DNA from 4 places in the Streptomyces sp. NPDC006435 genome. Region 1 is predicted to be linked to each of the others. Evidence: riboswitches for the same ligand, from Rfam matches in the RefSeq annotation. Region 1 holds a riboswitch; each other region holds the start of a gene.
What was found. Region 1 has a riboswitch for cyclic di-AMP ahead of ABZZ04_RS13245 (NlpC/P60 family protein). Riboswitches for the same ligand answer to the same signal wherever they lie in the genome.

Region 1 (5,571 bases):
CCTACGGGAACATGGCCATCGTCACCGCGGCCGACGGCACCGAGACCTGGTACTGCCACCTCAGCAGCACCAAGATCCGCTCGGGCCCGGTCAAGGCCGGTGACGTCATCGCCTACTCCGGCGACTCCGGGAACTCGACCGGCCCGCACCTGCACTTCGAGGTGCGTCCCGGCGGCGGCGCGGCGATCGACCCGCTGCCCTGGCTCCGCAGCCACGGCGTCGACCCGACCTGAGCCCGGAGCCCGCGGCCCGGGACATGGACACGAAATGGTTCTGCCCGCCACACCGTCGGTGTGGCGGGCAGAACCATTTCGTGCGGGTCCGGTGCTACAGCTTCTCGACCGGCGCGTACCGCAGCAGCAGCTTCTTCGGCCGGTCGTCCCCGAAGTCGACCGTGGCCTTCGCCTGGTCGCCGAAGCCCTCGACCGCCGTCACCGTGCCGAGGCCGAACTGGTCGTGCGTGACCCGGTCCCCGACGGCCAGCGTGACCGTCGGCTTGCTGTCCGAGGCCCGCCGCGTGGCGAAGCCCGAGGGGCCGGAGCGCGCGCGGGAGGAGGACAGCGACGAGGTGATCCCCGTCGTCGGCCCGGCCGGAGCCGCCATCGGCCCGGTCCGCTTCCACTCCAGGTGCTGGTCCGGGATCTCCTCCAGGAACCTCGACGGCGGGTTGTACGAGGGCTGCCCCCACGCGCTGCGCATCGCCGCCCGGGTCAGGTAGAGCCGCTCGCGGGCCCGGGTGATGCCGACGTAGGCGAGCCGCCGCTCCTCCTCCAGCTCCTTCGTCTGGCCCAGCGCCCGCATGTGCGGGAAGACGCCGTCCTCCAGGCCGGTCAGGAAGACCACCGGGAATTCGAGGCCCTTCGCGGTGTGCAGCGTCATGAGCGTGATGACGCCGGAGCCGTCCTCGTCCTCGTCGGGGATCTGGTCGGAGTCGGCGACGAGGGCCACCTTCTCCAGGAACTCGGCGAGCGTGCCCGTACCGGTGGCGACCGCGGGGGTGCCGTCCTCCGCGCCCTCCCCGGCCGCCGCCGCGCGCTCCTGCTCGAATTCGAGGGCCACCGAGGCGAGTTCCTGGAGGTTCTCGATCCGGGTCTCGTCCTGCGGGTCGGTGGACGCCTGGAGTTCGGCCAGGTAGCCCGTGCGTTCCAGGACGGCCTCCAGGACCACCGCGGGGCCCGCGCCGGACTCGACGATCGTGCGCAGCTCCTCCATCAGCGTGTTGAACCGCTTGACGGCGTTGGCCGACCGGGCCGCCATGCCGTACGCCTCGTCGACCCGGCGCAGCGCCTGCGGGAAGGTGATCCGCTCCCGCAGGGACAGGGCGTCGATCATCGCCTCGGCGCGGTCGCCGATGCCGCGCTTGGGCACGTTGAGGATGCGGCGCAGCGGGACGGTGTCCTCCGGATTGGCGAGGACGCGCAGGTAGGCCAGGATGTCCCGGACCTCCTTGCGCTCGTAGAAGCGCACGCCGCCGACGACCTTGTAGGGCAGGCCGACGCGGATGAAGATCTCCTCGAAGACACGGGACTGGGCGTTCGTGCGGTAGAAGATCGCGACGTCACCGGCTTTGGCGTCGCCCGCGTCGGTGAGCCGGTCGATCTCGTCCGCGACGAACTGCGCCTCGTCGTGCTCGGTGTCGGCGACGTAGCCGGTGATCCGGGCACCCGTACCGGCGTTCGTCCACAGGTTCTTGGGACGGCGGCTCTCGTTGCGTTCGATGACCGCGTTGGCGGCGGACAGGATCGTCTGCGTGGAGCGGTAGTTCTGCTCCAGGAGGATCGTGGTCGCGTCCGGGTAGTCCTCCTCGAACTGGAGGATGTTGCGGATGGTCGCGCCGCGGAAGGCGTAGATCGACTGGTCGGCGTCGCCCACGACGCACAGCTCGGCCGGGGCGTCGTTCTCGCCCGTCGGCCCGACCAGTTCCCGCACGAGGGTGTACTGGGCGTGGTTGGTGTCCTGGTACTCGTCGACCAGGACGTGCCGGAAGCGGCGGCGGTAGTGCTCGGCGACGTCGGGGAACGCCTGGAGCAGGTGGACCGTCGTCATGATGATGTCGTCGAAGTCCAGCGCGTTGGCCTCGCGCAGCCGGGACTGGTACATCGTGTACGCCTGGGCGAGCGTCTTCTCGAAACCGTCGGCTGCCTGGCCGGCGAAGGTCTCCTCGTCGATCAGCTCGTTCTTCAGGTTGGAGACCTTGGCCGTGAACGACTTCGGCGGGAAGCGCTTCGGGTCCAGGTCGAGATCGCGGCAGACCAGCGCCATCAGCCGCTTGGAGTCGGCCGCGTCGTAGATCGAGAACGACGAGGTGAAGCCGAGCTTCTTCGACTCGCGGCGCAGGATGCGCACGCACGCGCTGTGGAAAGTCATGACCCACATGGCGTTGGCGCGCGGTCCGACGAGCTGCTCGACGCGCTCCTTCATCTCGCCCGCGGCCTTGTTGGTGAAGGTGATCGCCAGGATCTGGCCGGGGTGCACCCCGCGCTCGGCCAGGAGGTGGGCGATCCGGTGGGTCAGCACCCGGGTCTTCCCGGAGCCGGCCCCGGCGACGATGAGCAGCGGGGAGCCCGCGTGCACGACGGCGGCGCGCTGCTCGGTGTTCAGCCCGTCGAGGAGCGCCGCGGGGTCGATGACGGGGCGGGGGGCACCGTCGCGGTAGTACGCGTCCCTGGGCTGCGGCGGCCCGTCGAACACGTCCCCGAAGAGCCCCTCCGGCACCTCTTCGGGTGCGGCGTCCTCGGGGGGCGGCGGGGGCTCTTCCTCCGAGTGCTGGAGGCCGGCCAGGAAACTGTCGTCAAAGAGGCTGCTCATCGCTTGTCGAGTCTAAGCCGCCGCACAGACACCCGGCGGGCCCTTGCCCAACCGCCCCCCGGCACCCGCACGCCGGACACACACCGGACACGCACCGGGAGCGGGTGCGCACACCGCGTGAGGGGTTCCGGCCCCCGGCCGCCCCCGCCACCCAGGTCACGAAAATGTATCGGGCATATCGAACATCGACCTTCCCAGCGGCACACCGGTTGGCTAGCGTGCACGACCGGGCCGCCCGTACCCCCTTTGCGGCGAACCACGCCGAGCGGGCGCCCGCGCCGAATCCGGACTGCCCTCGCGGGCGTTCGGAGCCGGGGACCCAACAGGCAGCACCGGGGTGAATCGGTCCTCATCCCCCACTGAACGGACCGTAGGGCAACCTTCCGTTCCGCCCGAACCCGACAGCTAACCCGGCAGGCGGTCCACGGAAGGAGATGCCCGACTTGGCATCGCACCGCAAACCGCGCCCCCGGACGTTCAGCAACGCACCGGCCGTCGGGCTCACCACGGCGGCGCTGGCGTCCGTGACCCTGCTCTCCACGCAGAGCGCCACGGCCGCGCCCGACCCGAAGCCCGGCATCGAGGACGTCCAGAAGAAGGTCGACGACCTCTACCGGCAGGCGGGCACCGCGACCCAGAAGTACAACCTGGCCAAGGAGGCCTCCACCGCCCAGCGCGCCAAGGTCCGGGCCCTGCTGGACGACGTGGCCGAGCGCGCCGACGAGCTCAACGAAGCGCGCCGGACGCTCGGCGCCTACGCCGCCGCGCAGTACCGCAACGGCTCCATCGCGCCGACCGCCACCTTCTTCCTGGCCGACGACCCGCAGGCGTACTTCGACCAGAGCCGGCTGATGGACCGGATGACCAGCCGGCAGCAGAAGGCGGTCACCGACTTCCAGGCCCAGCAGGCCAGGGCGGCGAAGAAGCGCTCCGAGGCGGTACGGAGCCTGGAGACCCTGACGACGACCCAGGCCACGCTGCGCACCAGCAAGCAGGACGTCCAGAAGAAGCTGGGCGAGGCGCGCACGCTGCTGTCGAAGCTGACCGCCGAGGAGAAGGCGCGGCTCGCGGCGCTGGAGCGGGAGAAGGAGGCGGAGGCCGGGCGCAAGGCCGAGGAGCTGGCGAAGCAGCAGGCCGCCGCCAAGGCAGAGGCGGACCGCAAGGCCGAGGAGGCCGCGAAGGAGGCGGGTTCCGGCAGCGGTACGGGTACAGGTACGGGCACCGGGACCGGCTCGGACAGCGACGCCACCAGCAGGACGGACAAGGTGCTCGCCTTCGCCAGGGCCCAGATAGGCAAGCCGTACGTCTGGGGCGCGACCGGCCCGGACTCGTACGACTGCTCCGGGCTCACCCAGGCGGCGTGGAAGGCGGCGGGCGTCGACCTCCCGCGCACCACCTGGGACCAGGTGAAGGTCGGCACCCGGGTCGCCACGGCGGACCTGCGGCCGGGCGACCTCGTCTTCTTCTACGACGACATCAGCCACGTCGGCATCTACAAGGGCGACGGGATGATGATCCACGCGCCGAAGCCCGGGGCCGACGTGCGCGAGGAGTCGATCTACTACATGCCGATCTACGGCAGCGTGCGCCCGGCGTAGCGGCCGTACCGCCCGGCCTCCGGCCGCCGGACGGGCTCGCCGCTCCGAGCCCGTCCGGCACACCGGGGCCCCCGCCCAGTGCGGCGGGGCAGCGACCGGGCCCGGGGCCGTGCGAACTCAGGGCCCCCGGGCGGGCCCGGGGCCGGGCAGGTTCAGGGCCGGCTCAGGTCCAGAGCGTGGCGATGAAGATGTTGGCGAGCGTCAGGCCGCCGACCGCCGCGAAGGCACCCTTGTCGACCGTCTCCTCGTCCCGCTTGACGTAGACGAGCGCGAGGATGGCGACCAGGATCAGCGTCTTGACCCCGATCTTGATGTTGTTCACGTGGCCGCCGTCGGCCTCGTTCAGCCCGACCAGCGCGACGCCGGTGACCAGCATGGTCAGCGCACCGTGCAGCATCGCCGGCACGAACCGGGCCGTGCCCGCGCCCATCGCCTTCATCTGGGTCAGGAAACCACCCAGCAGCGAGGCGATGCCGATGATGTGCAGGGCGACGAAGACATGAATGAGTACGTCCATGAGGCCGCAGCCTAGCCCCGCCCATATCACCACCCTGCAGGCAGGTGCGACTTCCCGGCTGCTTCACTCGTGTCTGTACCCAATGCCTCACTCTGGTGCATTTTTCTCGATCACTCGACGACATCGCCGCGCCAAATTAAGACAATAAGCGTCATTACGACTCCTGCCCGTGCCCCGGGTCTAGCGTCCCTGACGAGGTGACCGGCTCCATCGCCGCTCCGTCCGCGGACGGCGCACCGGTCGCCCCGCCGGGCGGTCCGGCGGCGGGCCGCTCCCCCGTGGCGCCCCGTCGCCGGTCCGTCGGTGGGCCCGTCGGTAGTCCCCGACGGGCAGTCATCAGGAAGGACGCACGCCCTCGTGGCAGCGCATCGAAAACCCAAGCAGCGCCCGTTCTCCGGCTCTGCTGCCCGCACCGCGGCCGGTCTCGCCCTCACCGGCGCCGCCACCGCCGTCGTGCTGCCGGGATCGGCCCACGCCGACCCCGACCTCACCCCCGCCCAGGTCAAGGCCGAGGTGAACCGGCTGTACCACGACGCGGAGGTCGCCACCGAGAAGTACAACGGCGCGAAGGAGAAGGCGACCGCCGCGACCAAGGAACTGAACGCCCTGCGCGACGAGGCCGCCCGCCGCACCGAGCGCCTCAACACC
Region 2 (5,571 bases), on a different contig from region 1:
GCTCGCGGACGAAGTGCACGCACTCGGCATGCAGTTCGGTATCTGGGTCGAACCGGAAATGGTCAACCCGGACAGTGATCTCTATCGTGCGCACCCCGACTGGGTGCAGCACTTCCCGGGCAGGAAGCGGACCGAGTACCGCAATCAGCTGGTGCTGAACCTGGCCCGCGCCGATGTGCGCGAATATCTCCTGGGGCAGCTGGACACCCTGCTCTCCAGCGCGCCCATCGACTATGTGAAATGGGATTTCAACCGCTGTTTCACCGATGCGGGGTGGCCGGGCGAGGAGTATCCGCAGAAGCTCTGGATCGAGCACGTGGACGGCCTGTACGCACTGATCGACCGGCTCGGGGCCGCGCACCCCTCCGTCGCGTTCGAGTCCTGCTCGGGCGGTGGCGGGCGGATCGACCTGGGAATCCTGTCCCGTACGGACCAGGTGTGGACCTCCGACAACACCGACCCGCTGGACCGGCTCGCCATCCAGGAGGGCTTCGGTCAGATTCACCCGGCCCGGGTGATGGCCGCCTGGGTCACCGACAGTCCGAACGTCCAGTTCAACGACAGGGTCAGCTCCCTGCGCTTCCGTTTCGTGAGTGCGATGGCCGGGGTGCTCGGCATCGGCGGGGACCTCGCGAAGTGGAGCGGGGAGGAGCTCGCCGAGGCGCGGGAATGGGTGGATCTGTACAAGGAGATCCGGCCGGTGGTGCAGCACGGCGAGCTGTACCGGCTGCGCCCCCCGGACGGCGGCCTCAGCGCGGTCCAGTACGTCCGCGGCGAGGAGACCGTGGTCCTGATGTGGCTGGAGACCCAGCGCCACCGGGAGCGGCCCCCGGCCCTGCGGCTGCGCGGGATCGACCCCGGGGCCACGTACACCTGCCTGGACACGGGGGCGGTGCACCACGGTTCGGTGCTGCTGCACCGCGGACTGCACACCGGGCTCCGGGGGGATCTCGACGCGCGCGTGCTGAGGCTTCGGAAGGGATGACCTGCGAAGTGTGTCCGTAATGTTCCTTTTGGTGCAACTTGCCCCGGGTGCGGGGGAGATGGTTGCCCGCTCGTGAGCGGGATCATATCCGTGACGGTGTGTGGCGAAGGGGCGGTCGGGAATTCCGTGCGCGGCGCGGAAAGGCATGATCCTTAATCCACGGAGTGTGACCGGAATTCCGCACCGATTTCCCGGGTGCGGAATCCGGGGTGGAACCCATGGCTTGTTCTCGACGTCCCGGCTCGCCTACGGTCACCGTCAATCCGGACGGACCGCCCAATCCTGCCGCCGCCCGGAATTCACATCCACTGATCGCGTGGCAGGAGCGGGGGAACCAGGTAAGCCGCCGACCGGTATCCGGTCGGCTAGGGGTGAAGTCGCGTTCGCGCGGCCGGGCATCTCCAGCCCGAACCCGACAGCTCACCTCGCAGGCGCCGGAGAGGAAACACTTCATGCCCATATCGGGTAAGCACCGTCGTCCCAAGGCCGGCCCCATCGCCCGCGGCGTCGTCGCGGCGAGCGCCGGCGGCGCCGTCATCGCGCTCCCGCTGCTCGGCGCCACCGGCGCCCACGCCGCGGAGCAGGCCGCCCCGGCCGTCGTGCCGCAGAAGGCCCCCGTCACCACCACGCACGCCCAGCCGGTCGCGCAGAAGCAGGCTCCCGCCACCACGACGTACTCCGTCGTCACCGGCGACTACCTGGCGAAGATCGCCGCCGAGTACAAGGTCCAGGGCGGCTGGCAGAAGCTGTACCAGGACAACCGCCAGATCGTCGGCGAGAACCCCGGCCTGATCTTCCCGGGCATGAAGCTGACCCTCGGCGGCAAGGCGTCCGCCGGCGCCGCGTCCACCGGCACGGGCACCGGCTCCTCCCTCCCGTCGAAGGCCCCCTCGGCGCCGTCGGTCGCGAAGAAGTCGGCCCCGGCCCAGGCCGCCCCGGCCGAGTCGGCCCCGGTCAAGTCCGCGCCCGTCGCCGAGTCCAAGGCCGCGACCTCCGCCCCGGCCGCCCAGAGCACCGGCTCCGGCTACGTCCACCCGGTTCCCGGCAACCACACCACCAACTACCGGGCCTCCGGATCCAACTGGTCCAGCGGCAGCCACAGCGGGATCGACTTCCCCGTCTCCACCGGCACCAGTGTGAAGGCCATCACCTCCGGCACCGTCGTCACCGCCGGCTGGGGCGGCGCGTACGGCAACCAGGTCGTCATCAAGCACGCCGACGGCCGCTACTCGCAGTACGGCCACATGTCCTCCCTCTCCGTCTCGGCGGGTCAGAGCGTGAGCGCCGGGCAGCAGGTCGGCCTCTCCGGCTCCACCGGCAACTCCACCGGTCCGCACCTGCACTTCGAGGTCCGCACGGGTCCGGCGTACGGCTCGGACATCGACCCGATCGCCTACCTGGCCTCGCACGGCATCTACGTCTGATCCGTACGGATCCACGTCCGATCCGCACGGCCGGGAAACCGGACGGCGGAATCCGACCCCGGCGACATGGAAGGGGCGGTGCGCGGCGGCGCACCGCCCCTTCGGCGTATTCCCCCTTTGCCAAAAACTGACCGGGTGGTCTATCTCACCTCCCGTCAACCCCATATTACGGTCGCGTAGGTCACATTCAGCGGTGCAGGATAAGCGCTTGTGGCAGACGATTCGAGAAAAAATCAACGTGGCGTCATCAACCGAAATGGTGTCATCGGGTCGTACGCGGCGATCGGCGACAGCTTCACCGAAGGGGTCGGCGACCCGGGGCCGGACGGGGCCTTCGTCGGCTGGGCGGACCGGTTCGCGGTACTCCTCGCGGACCAGCTCCCGGACACCGGACCGGACGCGGATCCCCACGGGGACTTCAGGTACGCCAACCTCGCCGTACGCGGACGCCTCCTCGACCAGATCGTCGAGGAGCAGGTGCCGCGCGCCAAGGAACTCGCCCCCGACCTGGTGAGCTTCTGCGCGGGCGGCAACGACATCATCCGCCCCGGCACCGACCCCGACGACGTGGCCGAGCGCTTCGAGCGCGCGGTCGCCGACCTGAGCGGATCGGTCGGGACGGTCATGATCACCACCGGCTTCGACACCCGTGGCGTCCCCGTGCTGCGCCATCTGCGCGGCAAGATCGCCACGTACAACGCCCATGTGCGGGCCGTCGCGGACCGCTACGGGTGCCCGGTCCTCGACCTGTGGTCGCTGCGGTCCGTCCAGGACCGGCGCGCCTGGGACGACGACCGGCTCCACCTCTCGCCCGAGGGACACACCAGGGTCGCGCTGCGCGCCGCCCAGGTCCTCGGCATGGAGGTGCCGGCCGACCCCGACCAGGAATGGCCCCCGCAGGCCCAGCGCGGCACGCTCGAAGTGCGGCGCGACGACATCCACTGGGCGCGCGAGTACCTGGTGCCGTGGATCGGACGGCGGCTGCGCGGAGAGTCCTCCGGCGACCACGTCGAAGCGAAGCGGCCGGACCTGCTGCCGCTCTAGGGATGCTTCCCACCGGGCGCCGGACGGAGCGGACGGCCCGGACCCGGCCGTGCGACGGACGGATCCGGGCCTCTCAGGCCCGTCCGAGGAGGGACGGCGGCGACGCCGCCGGTATCCGCTCCAGCACCCCGCCCGCGAAGACGTCGTACAGCGGCAGCGTCTCCAGGTGCACGTACCCGATGTGGCAGTCGCAGACCGCCAGCGGGCAGGCCCGCGGCCCGAGCGCCCGCCGGTAGCTCCCGTCGTAGAGGTTGCCGAGCTCCGCCGGCACGAAGTGGCAGCGCCGCACCGTGCCCTCCCCGTCCACCGAGACGACCGACTCACCGGTCCGGCAGGGCAGCCCCGCCGACCGGTGCGGGTGCCGGCTGTAGGGGAAGAGCGGGTCGACGGCCGTCCAGCGGTCCGCCTCCTCGTCCGTGTAGGTGTGGCCCTCCGCCGCGTTCACCCACAGGTAGACCTCGTCCGGCAGCGCGGCCCGCAGCCGCCGCGCCTCCGCCAGGTGCTCGTCGAGCCCGACGATCCCGACGCTGTGCCGGACGCCCATCGCGGTCAGCTCCCGGCACTTGCCGAGGAACCTCTCGTACGGCGTCTGCCCCGGGTGGTACGTGCACCAGAGCGCGATCTTCCCGAGCCCGGCCCCGCCCGCCTCGGCCAGCCACCCCGTACGACTGCTGAGATTGGTCTGGATCGCGACCCGGCGGATGTGCGGCAACTGCGCCAGCTCGACCAGCGCACGGCGGTACCAGGAGCGGACCAGTCCCTCGCCCCACGGCGTGAACAGCACCGAGAGCCGGTCACCGGTCTGCGCCGCGGCCCACGCCGTGAACCGCTCCAGCGCGGCACGGTCGGCGCGCAGCTGCTCCCGGCTGTCGCGCCGCTTGGCGAACGGGCAGTACGGGCAGTCGTAGTCGCACGAGGAGAGCGGGCCGCGGTAGAGGATGGTCAGGTCCATGGGCGCGCTCACTTCAATTCGTACGCGGCCATCGCGGCCCGTACACCGGGGGAGAAGAGCTCGGGGCCCAGGGCGTCGGAGTGGGCCAGGCCCTCGGGGGAGAGCCGCAGCAGCCCGGCGCCGCCGGCCGGCGCGTCGAGCCAGCCGCGAGCCTCGAAACGGGCCAGTTCGGCGGGGAAGTCGTCGGCGGGCGAGGTGCCGAACCGCTCACGGTAGTCGTCGACCCGCAGCCCCTCGGCCTGGAGGACCGACTGCAGGAGATGACGGCGGCGGGCCTCGTCGCCGTCGACGTACCGGCCGACCTCGGCGCGCGAGAAGTCCTCCGTGGCGGTGTAGCCGTCGATGATCGCCCGCACCTCCCGCATCTCCACCGCGTAGTCGAAGGAGTAGTGCAGCTTCGTGGTGTACGAGCGGGCCCCGCACCCCAGGCCGATCATCCCGTCGGTCTGGCAGGCGTAGTCGTCCGGGCCGTCCGTGCGCGGGGCGTCGGCACGGCGGAACATCCGCATCGAGACCTGCTCGTACCCGTGGGCGAGGAGGTGGTCCCGGCCCGCGCGGTACAGCCGCAGCCGCTGCTCGTCCCAGGCCGCTTCCGCCGCCTCGCCGTCGGCGCCGAGCCGCCCCAGACCGGTCAGCGGACGCACGTACAGCGGGTAAAGGTACAGCTCCTCCGGCCGCCAGCCGAGCGCCGCGTCCAGCGAGGTGCGCCAGCTGGCCTCGGTCTGGCCGTCGATGCCGTAGATCAGGTCGATGTTGAGGATCGGGACCCCGGCGTCGCGGATCCGGTCGAGCGCCGCCTCCACGTCGGCCCGGTGCTGCGGGCGCACGGCGGCACGCGCCTCGGCCTCTACGAAGCTCTGCACCCCGATGCTGATCCTGGTCGCGCCCCGGTCGGCCAGGACGGCCAGCCGGTCGGCGGTCGCGGTCGACGGAGACGTCTCGACCGACAGCGGGACGGAGCGCAGATCGGCTCCCATCCGCTTCTCCGCGATGTCGCAGAGCCGGTCCAGCTCCGCCGCGGTCAGGAACGTGGGCGTGCCCCCGCCGAACGCGGCCGCCGCGAAACGCACCGGCTCGGCGTCACCCAGCGCCTCCCGGACGGCCGTGGCCTGCCGGTCCAGCGCATCGAGATAACGGGTCGTCAGCTCGTCGGGGGCGCCGATCCT
Region 3 (5,571 bases), on a different contig from region 1:
CGCACCCGCTCTTCACGGTGCTGACCGGCATCGGCTTCGGGATCGCCGCGACGGTCGCCCGGCGCCGGCGCGTCCTGCGGATCGTGCTGCCGCTGCTGGGCCTCGTCCTCGCCATGGGCATGCACGCGCTGTGGAACGGGTCGGCGACCTTCGGCCCGTACGGCTTCTACGCCGTGTACGGGCTGTTCATGGTCCCGGCCTTCGGGCTGGTGACCTGGCTGGCGATCTGGTCGCGCCAACGCGAGCTGCGCACGCTCTGCGCCGAGCTACCCGCCTACGCTGCGGCCGGCTGGCTGACCCCGGCGGAACCGCTCGCCCTCGCCTCGATGCGGGCCCGCGGCCTGGCCCGTGACGAGGCCCGCCGCCGACACGTCATCGCGGCGCGGGGGCCGGTCCCGTACGGGGCGGGGTGGCCGGGCCACGGGCCGGTCGCCGCTCCCGTCCCGACGGCCGGGGACCTGGCGCGGGCCACGGCCCACGGCAAGGCGGCCGCCCGGACCGTCGCCGAGTACGAGTCGTTCGCCACGTCGCTGGCCTCGCTGCGGCTGCGGGCCCGGCGCGGGGCGGCCGAACCGGACTTCGCGGCACGGGAGCTGGAGCTGCTGCACCACCTCTGGCAGCGCAGGGAGGTGGCCGTGCCCGCCCTCACGTACGCGGCGCAGGCCACGGGCCGGCTGCGCCCCCACCACCCGGCGCCGCCCCCGTACGCCGGACCGTTCCCCGCGCACACCTGGTACGGCGGTCACCACAACGGCCCCGGGCCCGGACCGAACCACAACCCCTACCTGCCCCCGCGGTAGGACCGCGACAGACCGCCCGCCCCGCCCACGGCTCGGGCGAACGGCCGTGGACGGAACGGGCGGGAGTCCTGCGTCGGACGACGTCCGCGTCAGACGTCCGCGTCGGGCGTCCGTGTCAGACGTCCGCGTCGGGCGTCCGCGTCAGACGTCCGTGTCGGGCGTCCTCGTCAGGCGGACGCCTCGGTGAGCTCGGCCAGGTCCTGCTCGGTCAGCGTGAGGTCCGCGACGGCCACCAGCGCGGGCAGCTGCTCGACCGTACGGGCCGAGGCGATCGGCGCGGCGACGGTCGGCCGGGAAGCGAGCCAGGCCAGCGCGACGGTCGCGATCTGCGCGTCGTGCTCCTGGGCGACCTTGTCCAGCGCGGCCAGGACCTTCTGCCCCCGCTCCGACTCCAGGTACTGACCGGCGCTCTGCGCCCGCGCGCTGTCCACCACGGCGCCCGGACGGTACTTGCCGGTGAGGAAGCCGGAGGCCAGGGCGTAGTACGGCACGGCGGCGAGCCCGGCGCGGGCGGCCGTGTCCTGGAGCTCGCCCTCGTAGGTGTCGCGGGAGACCAGGTTGTAGTGCGGCTGGAGGGCGACGTAGCGCGCCAGCCCCTCGCGCTCCGAGAAGTCCAGGGACGCCCGGAGCCGCTCGGCGCTGATGTTGGAGGCGGCGATCTCCCGGACCTTGCCCTCCTTCACCAGCTGGTCCAGGGCGGTGATGATCTCCTCGACCGGCACGGTCTCGTCGTCGAAGTGCGTGTAGTAGAGGTCGATGTGGTCGGTGCCGAGCCGGCGCAGCGACTCCTCGGCGGCGGCCTTGACGGTGGCGGAGGAGAGCCCCTTGTACTCGGGGTGGGCGCCGCCCTTCGTGGCGACGACGACGTCGGAACGGTTGCCGCGCGCGGCGAGCCACTTGCCGATGACGGTCTCGGACTCACCGCCCTCGTTGCCCGGGACCCAGGCCGAGTACACGTCGGCGGTGTCGATGAAGTTGCCCCCGGCCTCGACGTAGGCGTCCAGCACGGCGAACGACTGCGCCTCGTCGGCGGTCCAGCCGAAGACGTTGCCACCGAGTGCGAGCGGGAAGACCTGGAGGTCGGAGGAGCCCAGCTTACGAAGAGAAGTCATAAGTGGATCAACGAATTCCAACGGGCCCGCTATTCCGACGGGCTCGTTGTTTCCTGCGGGTTCGTCGTTCCCGACGGGTTCGTTCGGGTTCGCTGTCCCCGACAGCCCGTCGGCCCGTCGGCCCGTCGGCCCGGTCGGGACTGCCGTTCCGGGTTCCGGGTCCTGTGCCGCTCAAGACGAACCGGCAGCCCTGACGTCGGGGGGTGAGCGTCAGGACTGCCGGGGTTCATGGGCCGGTGGACCGGGTCGGGCCGGGTCGCCTCAGATGTTGAGGCCCTTGCCGCGGAGCCAGGCCATCGGGTCGACGCCCGTGCCGTCGGGGGTGTGGATCTCCAGGTGGAGGTGCGGTCCGGTCACGTTGCCGGTCGCACCGACCCGGCCGATGGTCTCGCCGGTGGTGACCTTCTGGCCGACGCCGACGCCGATCGAGGACTGGTGGCAGTACCAGATCTCCGTACCGTCCTCCAGCTCCAGCACCGTGCGGTAGCCGTACGAACCGGCCAGACCGGCCGACTTGATCGTGCCGCTGTGCACGGCCTTGATCGGGGTTCCGGTCGGGGCGGCGAAGTCGAGGCCGGTGTGGTGGCCGGAGGACCACATCGAACCGGCCTGCCCGAAGGTCGAGGTGATCGTGTACGAGAAGGTCGGAACGGCGTAGCTGGCGGCGAGCTTGGCGAGCCGCGCGGCCTCCGCCTTCTTCTTGGCCTCCTCCTCCGCCTTCTTCTTCTCGGCGGCGGCCTTGGCCTCGGCCTCGTCCTGCTGCTTCTTCGCCTCGGCGGCGGCCTTCTCGGCGGCCACCTTCTCCTCGGCGGCCTTGGCCTCGGCGACGGCCGCGTCCTGCTGCTGCTCGGCCTGCTGGAGGATGCGGACACGGAGCGCCTCGCCCGCGTCCGTCCTGCCCTGCTCGGCCTCGGCGACGGTGATGCCGGCGGAGGTCAGCGGGGCGGTGGCGGTGACGTCCTCGGACGCGTCCTTGTCCGAGTCGTCGGAGAACAGTGCGCCCACGCCGGGAAGTGACGCGGCGTCGGGGAGGTTCTCCGTGATGGAGTCGGGGACGGAGATGGAGACCGGCGGCTTGCTCTGCGCGGTGGCCATGCCGCCCGCACCGACCGCCGCGATGACGCCGACGCCCAGCACCGTCGAACTGCGGGCGAGTCCGCTGCGCTGCTTGGCGACGCGGTGCCGGCCGCGCACGGGGCGGACGGACTCCTCGGTGGGGTTCCACTCCTCCAGGCTGCGCGCGGGCTCGCCGCCGTTGCCCTCGGCGCGGAAGTCGCCGCCGAAGCCGTCGTTGAAGTCACCGCTGAACTCGGTGGTGAAGTCGCCGCCATGGCCGGTGCCGTAGTCGCTGCCGTACGCCGTCGTCACCGTCCCGGTGGCCGCCGCGTCGGAACCGAAGTCGGAGCCGCGCTGCGCGGGGAAGTCGGAGCCGAAGCCGTAGTCGGGGGTGAACCGGGACGGGACCTCGGGGGCAGGCTTGTTGGACGCCACGGGGGCGCACTCCTTTCCTTCCTTCTCGCCTACCGGGTTAGCTGACGGGTTCGGAGCAGGAAGGTCTCCTACGGGCTCCTCTGCCTCTCACGAGACACAGGCGTCCGATTCACCCCATATAGGTGGTTCCCCGGTTCCCTTGCGGAATTCGGCGCTCGCGCACGGTGCCGCCACTGGCGACGGCTGGGACGACCGCGCTGCGTTATCGAACGTTAATAGACACCGGGGCCGCATTCCAAGCTGTTCCCACTGATCGTTCACGTCTTTGGCCTGGACTTTACGGGACATAACTCAATGAAAACGTATGAGTTGACCGCACCTCAGTCATTATCCCGTTTCTGACGTTGCGTCAAACGTTATGCGGAGCGGCGCCTTTCGATTACGTACGGTGGCATCGCGAACGGAAGGAACGGAACCGGCCCCGCGCCCACCCCGCAACCATTCCCGCATCCTCCTCCCGCGCCTCCCCTCACGCCTCCCCTCACGCCTCCTCCAGGCCGACGATCCGCACGGTCCTGCGCCGGTCCGGCTGACCCTCCGCCGGACACATGACCGCGAGCAGCGCCATGTCGTCGGTCGTCTCGCCGCCCGTGTGCAGGCGCACGTCGTCGGTCAGCGCGGACAGCAGCTCCTCGGGCCCCGGGAAGATCCGCCCGCGCAGCCGGTCCGCCGGATCGTAGAAGACCCCTTCGACGTTCCGCGCCTCGGAGAGGCCGTCCGTGTACAGGAGCAGGGTCGTCCCGGCCGGCAGGTCCCACTCGTCCGTCCGCTGCGACCACGCGCCCAGGCCCATCCCGAGCGGCAGCGCGGGCTCGGTGGGCCTCAGCACCTCCAGCGCCCCGTCGGGATGCAGCAGGATCGGTTCGGGGTGGCCGCGGTTGACGACGCGCACCCGGGACAGCCCGGACGGGATCTCCGCCAGCACGGCGGTGATGAACCCCTCCAGCGCGTCGAGCCCGCCCCTCCTCGTCTCCTCCCGCGCCAGCGCCCGCTCCAGCCGCCACGCCACGCCCTCCAGCGAGCGCTCCTGCTCCGCCGCCTCGCGGAACGCCCCGATGACCACCGCCACCGTCCCCACGGCTTCGAGGCCCTTGCCCCGCACGTCCCCGACCACCAGGCGCACCCCGTACGGGGTGTCCGTCACGGCGAACAGGTCGCCGCCGACGAACTCGTCCGCCTGCGCCGCCACGTAACGCGCCGCCACGTGCAGTCCGCCGATCCGCTCGGACGGCTTCGGCAGCACCGCGCGCATGGCGGTCTCCGCGATGGCCCGCGCGGAGGCCAGCTGCTCGTTGCCGCGCCGCACCACCGTGTTGATCACGACCGCGAGGACCGAGACGGTGGCCAGGGTCAGCAGCTCGATCAGCGGCACCACTTCGGGCAGCGTGCTGCTGGACAGCCGCAGCGCGATGACGGCCAGCATCGAGGCGATACCGGTGCGGACGGTGCTGGACAGCGAGAAGAACGGGGCGGCGATCAGCGGCGCCGCGACGAACAGCGGGATGGCGGTGAAGGTCGGCGGCGTGAAGGCGTCGAAGACCAGCCCGCCGATGATCATCAGGGCGGGCATCGCCCGCACGAACCGCCGGGTGCCGACGCCGCCCTCGGCGTGCCCGCCGCGCCGCTGTTCCCGCTTCCACACCACCCGTTGGTCTCCTGCCCGGTACGTCCGCGGCTGCGGACGGAACCGCGCCCCGCCCCCAGACTCCCCGGAACGGAACGACGCGGCGACCGCTCATCGGCCAATGGAGGGATCTGGGCGGGAGAACGAAACGAGTCAGGCCCGGCACGCTGCATGCGTGCCGGGCCTGACTCTTCAGTAGCGGGGACAGGATTTGAACCTGCGACCTCTGGGTTATGAGCCCAGCGAGCTACCGAGCTGCTCCACCCCGCGTCGGTGAACACCACTCTACGCCATTCCCGGCGCTCCCATGACCACTCGGGTTCCCCGGGGCTTCACCCGGGCCGCATCCGGCACACGGACCGCACCGACGGGCGAGGGGTCGGACCCCTGCCCGGACCTGGCCCCGGACGGCGCGCGCTTGTCGATATGCGGTGATATGACTGTTTCATCGACCGGCTGACCGACGCGGCGGCATCGCACTGATCGGGAGCGAACCGTGGACGACTACTCGTTGCTCGACCTCTTCTGGACCATGCTCTGGTTC
Region 4 (5,571 bases), on a different contig from region 1:
CTGGGAGACGACCATCGTCGAGCGCGGCGCCGGACCGGACGACGCGGGCGCGGGCATCTCCCTGCACGCGAACGGCATCCGCGCGCTGGACGCCCTCGGTGTCGGGGCCGAGGTGCGCGCGGCCGCCCGCCCCCAGTACACCGGCGGCACCCGGACCCCGGACGGACGCCTGCTGGCGCGCATGGACGGGGCGGCCCTGGAGCGCGAACTGGGCACCCCGATCGTGGGCATCCCCCGGGCCGTGCTGCACCGGCTGCTGCGCGCGGCGCTGCCCGCCGGGTCCCTGGTCACCGGGGCCGAGGTGACCTCCGTCGACCGCTCCGACGCCTCCCGGATACGGCTCGCCGCGAGCGGCACCGTTCTCGAAGCGGAGCTGGTCGTGGCCGCCGACGGAGTGAACAGCCGGTTGCGCGCGCAGCTCTTCCCCGAGCACCCCGGCCCGGTCCACAGCGGTTCGACGGTGCTGCGCGCCATCACGGAGTCACCGGTGGAGCTGAACACCGACTTCGAGCTGACCTGGGGCCGGGGGGCCGAGTTCGGTCACATCGTGTTCGCGGACGGCCGGGCCGAGTGGCACGCGGTGTTCAACTCACCCGCCGGGGTGCGTCATCCGGACCCGCTCGCCGAGGTCCGCCGCCGGTTCGGCGACTGGCACGACCCCATTCCGGCCCTGCTGGCGGCGACCCGGCCCGGCGCCGTGCTGCACCACGACGTCAACGAGCTGGTCACCCCGCTGCCCTCCTACGCGGTCGGGCGGGTCGCCCTCCTCGGCGACGCCGCCCACGCGATGACCCCGAACCTCGGCCAGGGCGCCTGCCAGGCTTTGGAGGACGCGGTGTCGCTGGCCGCCGCGCTCCGCGCCGGGCCCTCCGTCGAGTCGGCGCTCCGCCGCTACGACGCCGAGCGCCGCCCCCGCAGCCAGTCGGTCGCGAGGGCGGCTCGTCGGGCGGGCCGGATGGGGCAGCAGCTGTCGCATCCCGCAGCGATCGCGCTGCGCGACGCGGCGCTGCGGCTGGCGCCGTCGCGGGTCACCGTCCGCGCCGTACTGCGGCACGCCGACTGGGCGCCCCCGCGACCGGACTGACCACGCGGTGTGTCAGTAGGCCCCGTTGACGTTGTCGATGGACCCGTACCTGGCGGCGGCGTAGTTGCACGCCGCCGTGATGTTGGCGACCGGGTCGTAGCTGTCCATCGACGTACCGGGCACGTGGTAGGCGCGGAACGTGGGGTCGATGACCTGGAGAAGCCCCTTGGAGGGCGTGCCGGCGGCGGCGTTGGAGTCCCAGTTGTTGATGGCCCGGGGGTTGCCGGAGGACTCGCGCATGATGTTGCGGTGGATGCCCTCGTAGCTGCCGGGAATGCCGTGCTGGGCCATGATGGCCAGCGACTCCTTGATCCAGCCGTCCAGATCGTTCGTGTACGCCACGGGCTGTGCGGCGACGACGGCGGACTGCGCCGGTGTCGCCGACGCCGTTCCGGCGACGGCCAGCGGGAGCACGAGGGCGGCCACGCCCGTGCCCACGGCGATGAGACCCCGGACCGGCGGGACGGGCCTGCGACGACGGTACGCACCCTTTGCGAGCATGGTGAATTCCTCTCCGTCGCCTACGAGGTGAGCTGTCGGGTTCGGGCTGGAGATGCCCGGCCGCACACGAATGCGGCTTCACCCCGAGCCGTTCCGGATACCGGATCGGCAGCTTGCCTGGGTCCCCCGTTCCTGCCGTGCACGAGTGAGTCGGATTGCCGGACAGCGGCAGGATTCGGCGTTCCGTCCGGATTGACGGTGACCGTAGGCGAGAAACACCGAAAGGAACAAGACCCCGAATTCCGCACGCAATTCATTCACAAGATCGAATTGCCGATAATTCAGTAACGCACTTCACATCGGGCGACAGCATTCCCTTGCAGGAAAAGGGAACCGGCCCACCCGGGATGACATCACGGGCATCGGGCGTGATGCGCGCCACGTGGTCACAAAAGGCGCATTTCAAATGCCATCGAATAAGGGCAAAAGGTGCAGATGCCCTCTTGTGGTCCGGCGGGTGAAATAGAGCAGAACGCCCGCGGGATCACGTGCCCCTCGCCTGGATTCCTCGCCCGGATTCCCCGGATGAGGAATCCGGGGAGTGCGGGCCCGCCGGGCAGGCCCGCACTCATGTCGGGATCAGAGCCTTCCGAGGATCTTGTTCATCTGCTCGATCTCGGCGGTCTGGGCCGTCACGACGGCCTCGGCGAGCTTCTTCGCCTCGGCGTTGTCGCCCTTCTTCTGCTCGTCCTCGGCCATGGTGACCGCGCCCTGGTGGTGGGCGATCATGAGCTGGGCGAACTTCTTGTCGAAGTCCTTGCCCTTGGCGGCCTTCAGGTCGCCCATGTCCTTGTCGGACATCATCCCGGGCATTCCCGCACCGTCCGAGCCGTGATCCATTCCGGGCATGTCACCCATCGGGGCTTCCGGCAGCGGCTTGCCCCACGACTTCAGCCAGCCCTTCATCGTGTTGATCTCGGGGTCCTGGGCCTGCTCGATCGCGGTGGCCAGCTTCTTGATCTCGGCGTCGGCGGCGCGGCCGTCGGCCAGCTTCGCCATCTCGATGGCCTGCTGGTGGTGCGGGATCATCTCCTGCGCGAACTTCACGTCCGCGTCGTTGAACGCACCGCCCCCGGCGGCCGGTGCGGAGGCGCTGCCGGAGCCGTGGTTCATGCCGGGCATGGACGAGCCGTTGGACTTCGTGTCGTCGGAGGAGCCGCACGCCGTGAGCGCCAGGGCGAGGGCGGCGACGGTACCGGCGGTCGCGAGTGCGCGACGGCGGCGGACAGCGGTGGGCAGGGAAACGCGCATGCTGGGTTCTTTCCAGGTGTACGCGCCACGTCGGTGGCACGCGGAACGGTTGGGGTCGTCCGACCGGTCCGGCCGCGGCGGGCCGGAACCGGCGGCCCCGTCACGTCCGCGCGACGCACACCTGGAGCAGCAGGTCCCTGCCGCCGAACGGCGGCCCCCGTCGCTCCGGCCCGCGCACGGCCGCCCGGCGCCCGGCAACACCCCGGGCCGCCAGGACCACCAGGCCCAGCGCGAGGAGCAGCGGCAGCACCCGGTCACGGGCCTGGGTGAACACGCACGACTCGCCACTCGCCGAGGGCAGGCCCTCGGCCGCCCGGACGGGAACCTCCCCGTGCTGCGCGGCGGCGTGGCCGGCCATCTCCATGGGCGCGGCGGGCAGCGGCCCGGACGGCTCCGGGGCCGTCGTCATCGCGTCGTGGCAGCCCCCGGCCGCGCCGACCGGGGCACCGTGCATGAGGAACAGTCCGCACAGGACGGCGCACAGCACGAGCAGCCGGGACACTCCCGGTGCGCGCGTCGTTCCGCGATCCACGGCTGCCTCGAACTCCTCGGTCGTACGGGTCCTGCGGTACGAGCCCCGACGATACCCCCACCGGGTTTGTCCGTCCCACCGCACCCCCTGCCGGACACCTTGCTCGGCTACCGTGCCCCCGGATCGGGCGCCCCCGCCGTCCGCGGACCTCCCGCACGGGGCGGCCGGCAGGAAGTGGAGCGATGAACGCATCGGCGGGAACAGGCGGGTTGAGACGCCGTCTGGGCGTGTTCGACGCCGTGGTGATCGGCCTGGGATCGATGATCGGGGCGGGTGTCTTCGTCGCGCCGGCGCCCGCCGCGGGCGCGGCGGGTTCGGGCCTGCTGATCGGCCTGGGCCTGGCTGCGGTGGTGGCCTACTGCAACGCGACGTCCTCCGCGCGGCTGGCCGCCCGCCACCCGGAGTCCGGCGGCACCTACGTGTACGGGAGGGAGCGCCTCGGCGACTTCTGGGGCCACCTCGCCGGCTGGGGCTTCGTCATCGGCAAGACGGCTTCCTGCGCGGCGATGTCACTGGTCGTCGGCTCCTACGTGTGGCCCGGCCGGGAGCACCTGGTGGCCGTCGCCGCGGTGGTGGCGCTGACCGCCCTCAACTGCGTCGGCGTGCACAGGTCCGCCCGGCTGACCCGGGTGGTCGTCGCCTTCGTCCTCGCCGTTCTCGCGGCGGTGGTCGCCGTTGGGCTCGGCGGCGGCACCGCGGACGCCGGGCGCCTGGCCGTCGGTGCGGACGCCACGGTCGGGGGTGTGCTCCAGGCGGCCGGCCTGCTGTTCTTCGCGTTCGCGGGCTACGCGCGGATCGCCACGCTCGGGGAGGAGGTCCGCGATCCGCGGCGCACCATTCCCCGGGCGATCCCCCTCGCACTGGGCATCGCCCTGTTCGTCTACGCCGCCGTCGCCGTCACCCTGCTCGCCGTCCTGGGCCCCGACCGGCTCGCCCATTCCCCGGCGCCGCTGGCCGAGGCCGCGCGTGCGGCGGGGGTGCCCGGTCTCGTGCCCGTGGTCCGGGCCGGTGCGGCCGTCGCCGCGCTCGGCTCGCTGCTCGCGCTCGTCCTGGGTGTCTCACGCACCGTCCTGGCCATGGCCCGTGACCGTCATCTGCCGCACGCCCTGGCCGCGGTGCACCCGCGTTTCGGGGTCCCCCACCGGGCGGAGCTCGTCGTGGGCGCCGTGGTCGCCGTCGTCGCCGCCACCGCGGACGTCCGGGGGGCGATCGGCTTCTCGTCCTTCGGCGTCCTCGTGTACTACGCCGTCGCCAACGCCTCCGCCTGGACGCTCGGCCCCGACGAGGGCCGGCCGCCCCGCGCCGTGCCCGTCATCGGTCTGGCGGGCTGTCTGCTGCTCGCCTTCGCGCTGCCGTCGGCGTCGGTCGTCTCCGGTGCCGCGGTGCTGGCGGCCGGGGCCGTGGCGTACGGCGTGCGCAGGGTCCTGGGTCGTGTCTGACCAATGACGCCGTCCGCCCGCAGGGCGGGCGGGATTCGTCGGACACGATCCGGGGCGCGCCCGCCGGGCCGTTCGCGACGGCCCGAGTGACGGGCGGGCCCGGTCGTCAGCGCGGCGGGTCCTCCCCGACCAGTCCGTCCACCGACTCCCGGATGAGGTCGGCGTGGCCGACGTGCCGGGCGTACTCCTCGATCATGTCGATCAGGACCCGTCGCACGCTGGGCGATTCGCCGCCGGGCGTGGTGTACCGGCCCAGGCTTCCCGGATCGCCTTCGGCCAGTGCCCCGGCGACCAGGGCGCGGGAGCGGGCCACGGCGTCCTGCCAGAGCGTCAGCAGTTCCTCGGGGGTGTCCTCGGCGGCCGATGTCCAGTCCCAGTCCGGTTGCTTCTCCCAGTCCACGGTGTCCCACGGGGCTCCCGGTTTCCGTGCGAGCAGCAGCCGGGAGAAGTGCGTGTCCTCGACGTGGGCCATGTGCTTGAGCAGTCCGCCCAGGGTGACCGCGGACGTGCCGAGGGTGGCGTTCAGTCCGGCCTCGTCCAGTCCTCCGCACTTCCATGCCAGGGTGGCCCGCTGGCGTTCCAGCGAACCGACGAGGGTGGCGGCCTCGTCGCCCGCGAGCGGGGGTTCCGGGAAGACCGGCTCGTTGTGATCACTCATGGCGGGCAGGGTACGGCCCCGCACCGACAGTCCGGTGCGCCGGGTGCCCCGGCCCGGAGGCACCCGGCGGTCCGGGCGGTTGACGACGGATCAGGCCGCGGTGTCG

Region 2: linked by a shared signal. The riboswitch ahead of ABZZ04_RS14295 (peptidoglycan DD-metalloendopeptidase family protein) and the one ahead of ABZZ04_RS13245 (NlpC/P60 family protein) in region 1 are both predicted to bind cyclic di-AMP.
Region 3: linked by a shared signal. The riboswitch ahead of ABZZ04_RS02030 (M23 family metallopeptidase) and the one ahead of ABZZ04_RS13245 (NlpC/P60 family protein) in region 1 are both predicted to bind cyclic di-AMP.
Region 4: linked by a shared signal. The riboswitch ahead of ABZZ04_RS31780 (transglycosylase SLT domain-containing protein) and the one ahead of ABZZ04_RS13245 (NlpC/P60 family protein) in region 1 are both predicted to bind cyclic di-AMP.

What each region holds. Positions count from the first base shown of each region.
Region 1 covers NZ_JBEXPY010000010.1:24,127-29,697, reverse strand. Annotated here, with positions in the region: gene ABZZ04_RS13255 (M23 family metallopeptidase) at 1-233, shown strand, start outside; gene pcrA (DNA helicase PcrA) at 328-2,808, opposite strand; cyclic di-AMP (ydaO/yuaA leader) riboswitch at 3,075-3,244, shown strand; gene ABZZ04_RS13245 (NlpC/P60 family protein) at 3,243-4,406, shown strand; gene ABZZ04_RS13240 (hypothetical protein) at 4,570-4,923, opposite strand; gene ABZZ04_RS13235 (NlpC/P60 family protein) at 5,281-5,571, shown strand, end outside.
Region 2 covers NZ_JBEXPY010000011.1:85,971-91,541, forward strand. Annotated here, with positions in the region: gene ABZZ04_RS14290 (alpha-galactosidase) at 1-985, shown strand, start outside; cyclic di-AMP (ydaO/yuaA leader) riboswitch at 1,282-1,434, shown strand; gene ABZZ04_RS14295 (peptidoglycan DD-metalloendopeptidase family protein) at 1,438-2,409, shown strand; gene ABZZ04_RS14300 (SGNH/GDSL hydrolase family protein) at 2,620-3,453, shown strand; gene ABZZ04_RS14305 (STM4011 family radical SAM protein) at 3,527-4,405, opposite strand; gene ABZZ04_RS14310 (STM4012 family radical SAM protein) at 4,414-5,571, opposite strand, start outside.
Region 3 covers NZ_JBEXPY010000001.1:447,160-452,730, reverse strand. Annotated here, with positions in the region: gene ABZZ04_RS02040 (PrsW family intramembrane metalloprotease) at 1-800, shown strand, start outside; gene ABZZ04_RS02035 (aldo/keto reductase) at 968-1,912, opposite strand; gene ABZZ04_RS02030 (M23 family metallopeptidase) at 2,174-3,403, opposite strand; cyclic di-AMP (ydaO/yuaA leader) riboswitch at 3,415-3,567, opposite strand; gene ABZZ04_RS02025 (PP2C family protein-serine/threonine phosphatase) at 3,885-5,045, opposite strand; tRNA gene ABZZ04_RS02020 (tRNA-Met) at 5,224-5,297, opposite strand; gene ABZZ04_RS02015 (SHOCT domain-containing protein) at 5,524-5,571, shown strand, end outside.
Region 4 covers NZ_JBEXPY010000045.1:6,598-12,168, reverse strand. Annotated here, with positions in the region: gene ABZZ04_RS31785 (FAD-dependent monooxygenase) at 1-1,084, shown strand, start outside; gene ABZZ04_RS31780 (transglycosylase SLT domain-containing protein) at 1,097-1,585, opposite strand; cyclic di-AMP (ydaO/yuaA leader) riboswitch at 1,590-1,776, opposite strand; gene ABZZ04_RS31775 (DUF305 domain-containing protein) at 2,165-2,836, opposite strand; gene ABZZ04_RS31770 (hypothetical protein) at 2,937-3,368, opposite strand; gene ABZZ04_RS31765 (APC family permease) at 3,551-4,807, shown strand; gene ABZZ04_RS31760 (DinB family protein) at 4,914-5,465, opposite strand; gene ABZZ04_RS31755 (heavy metal translocating P-type ATPase) at 5,556-5,571, opposite strand, start outside.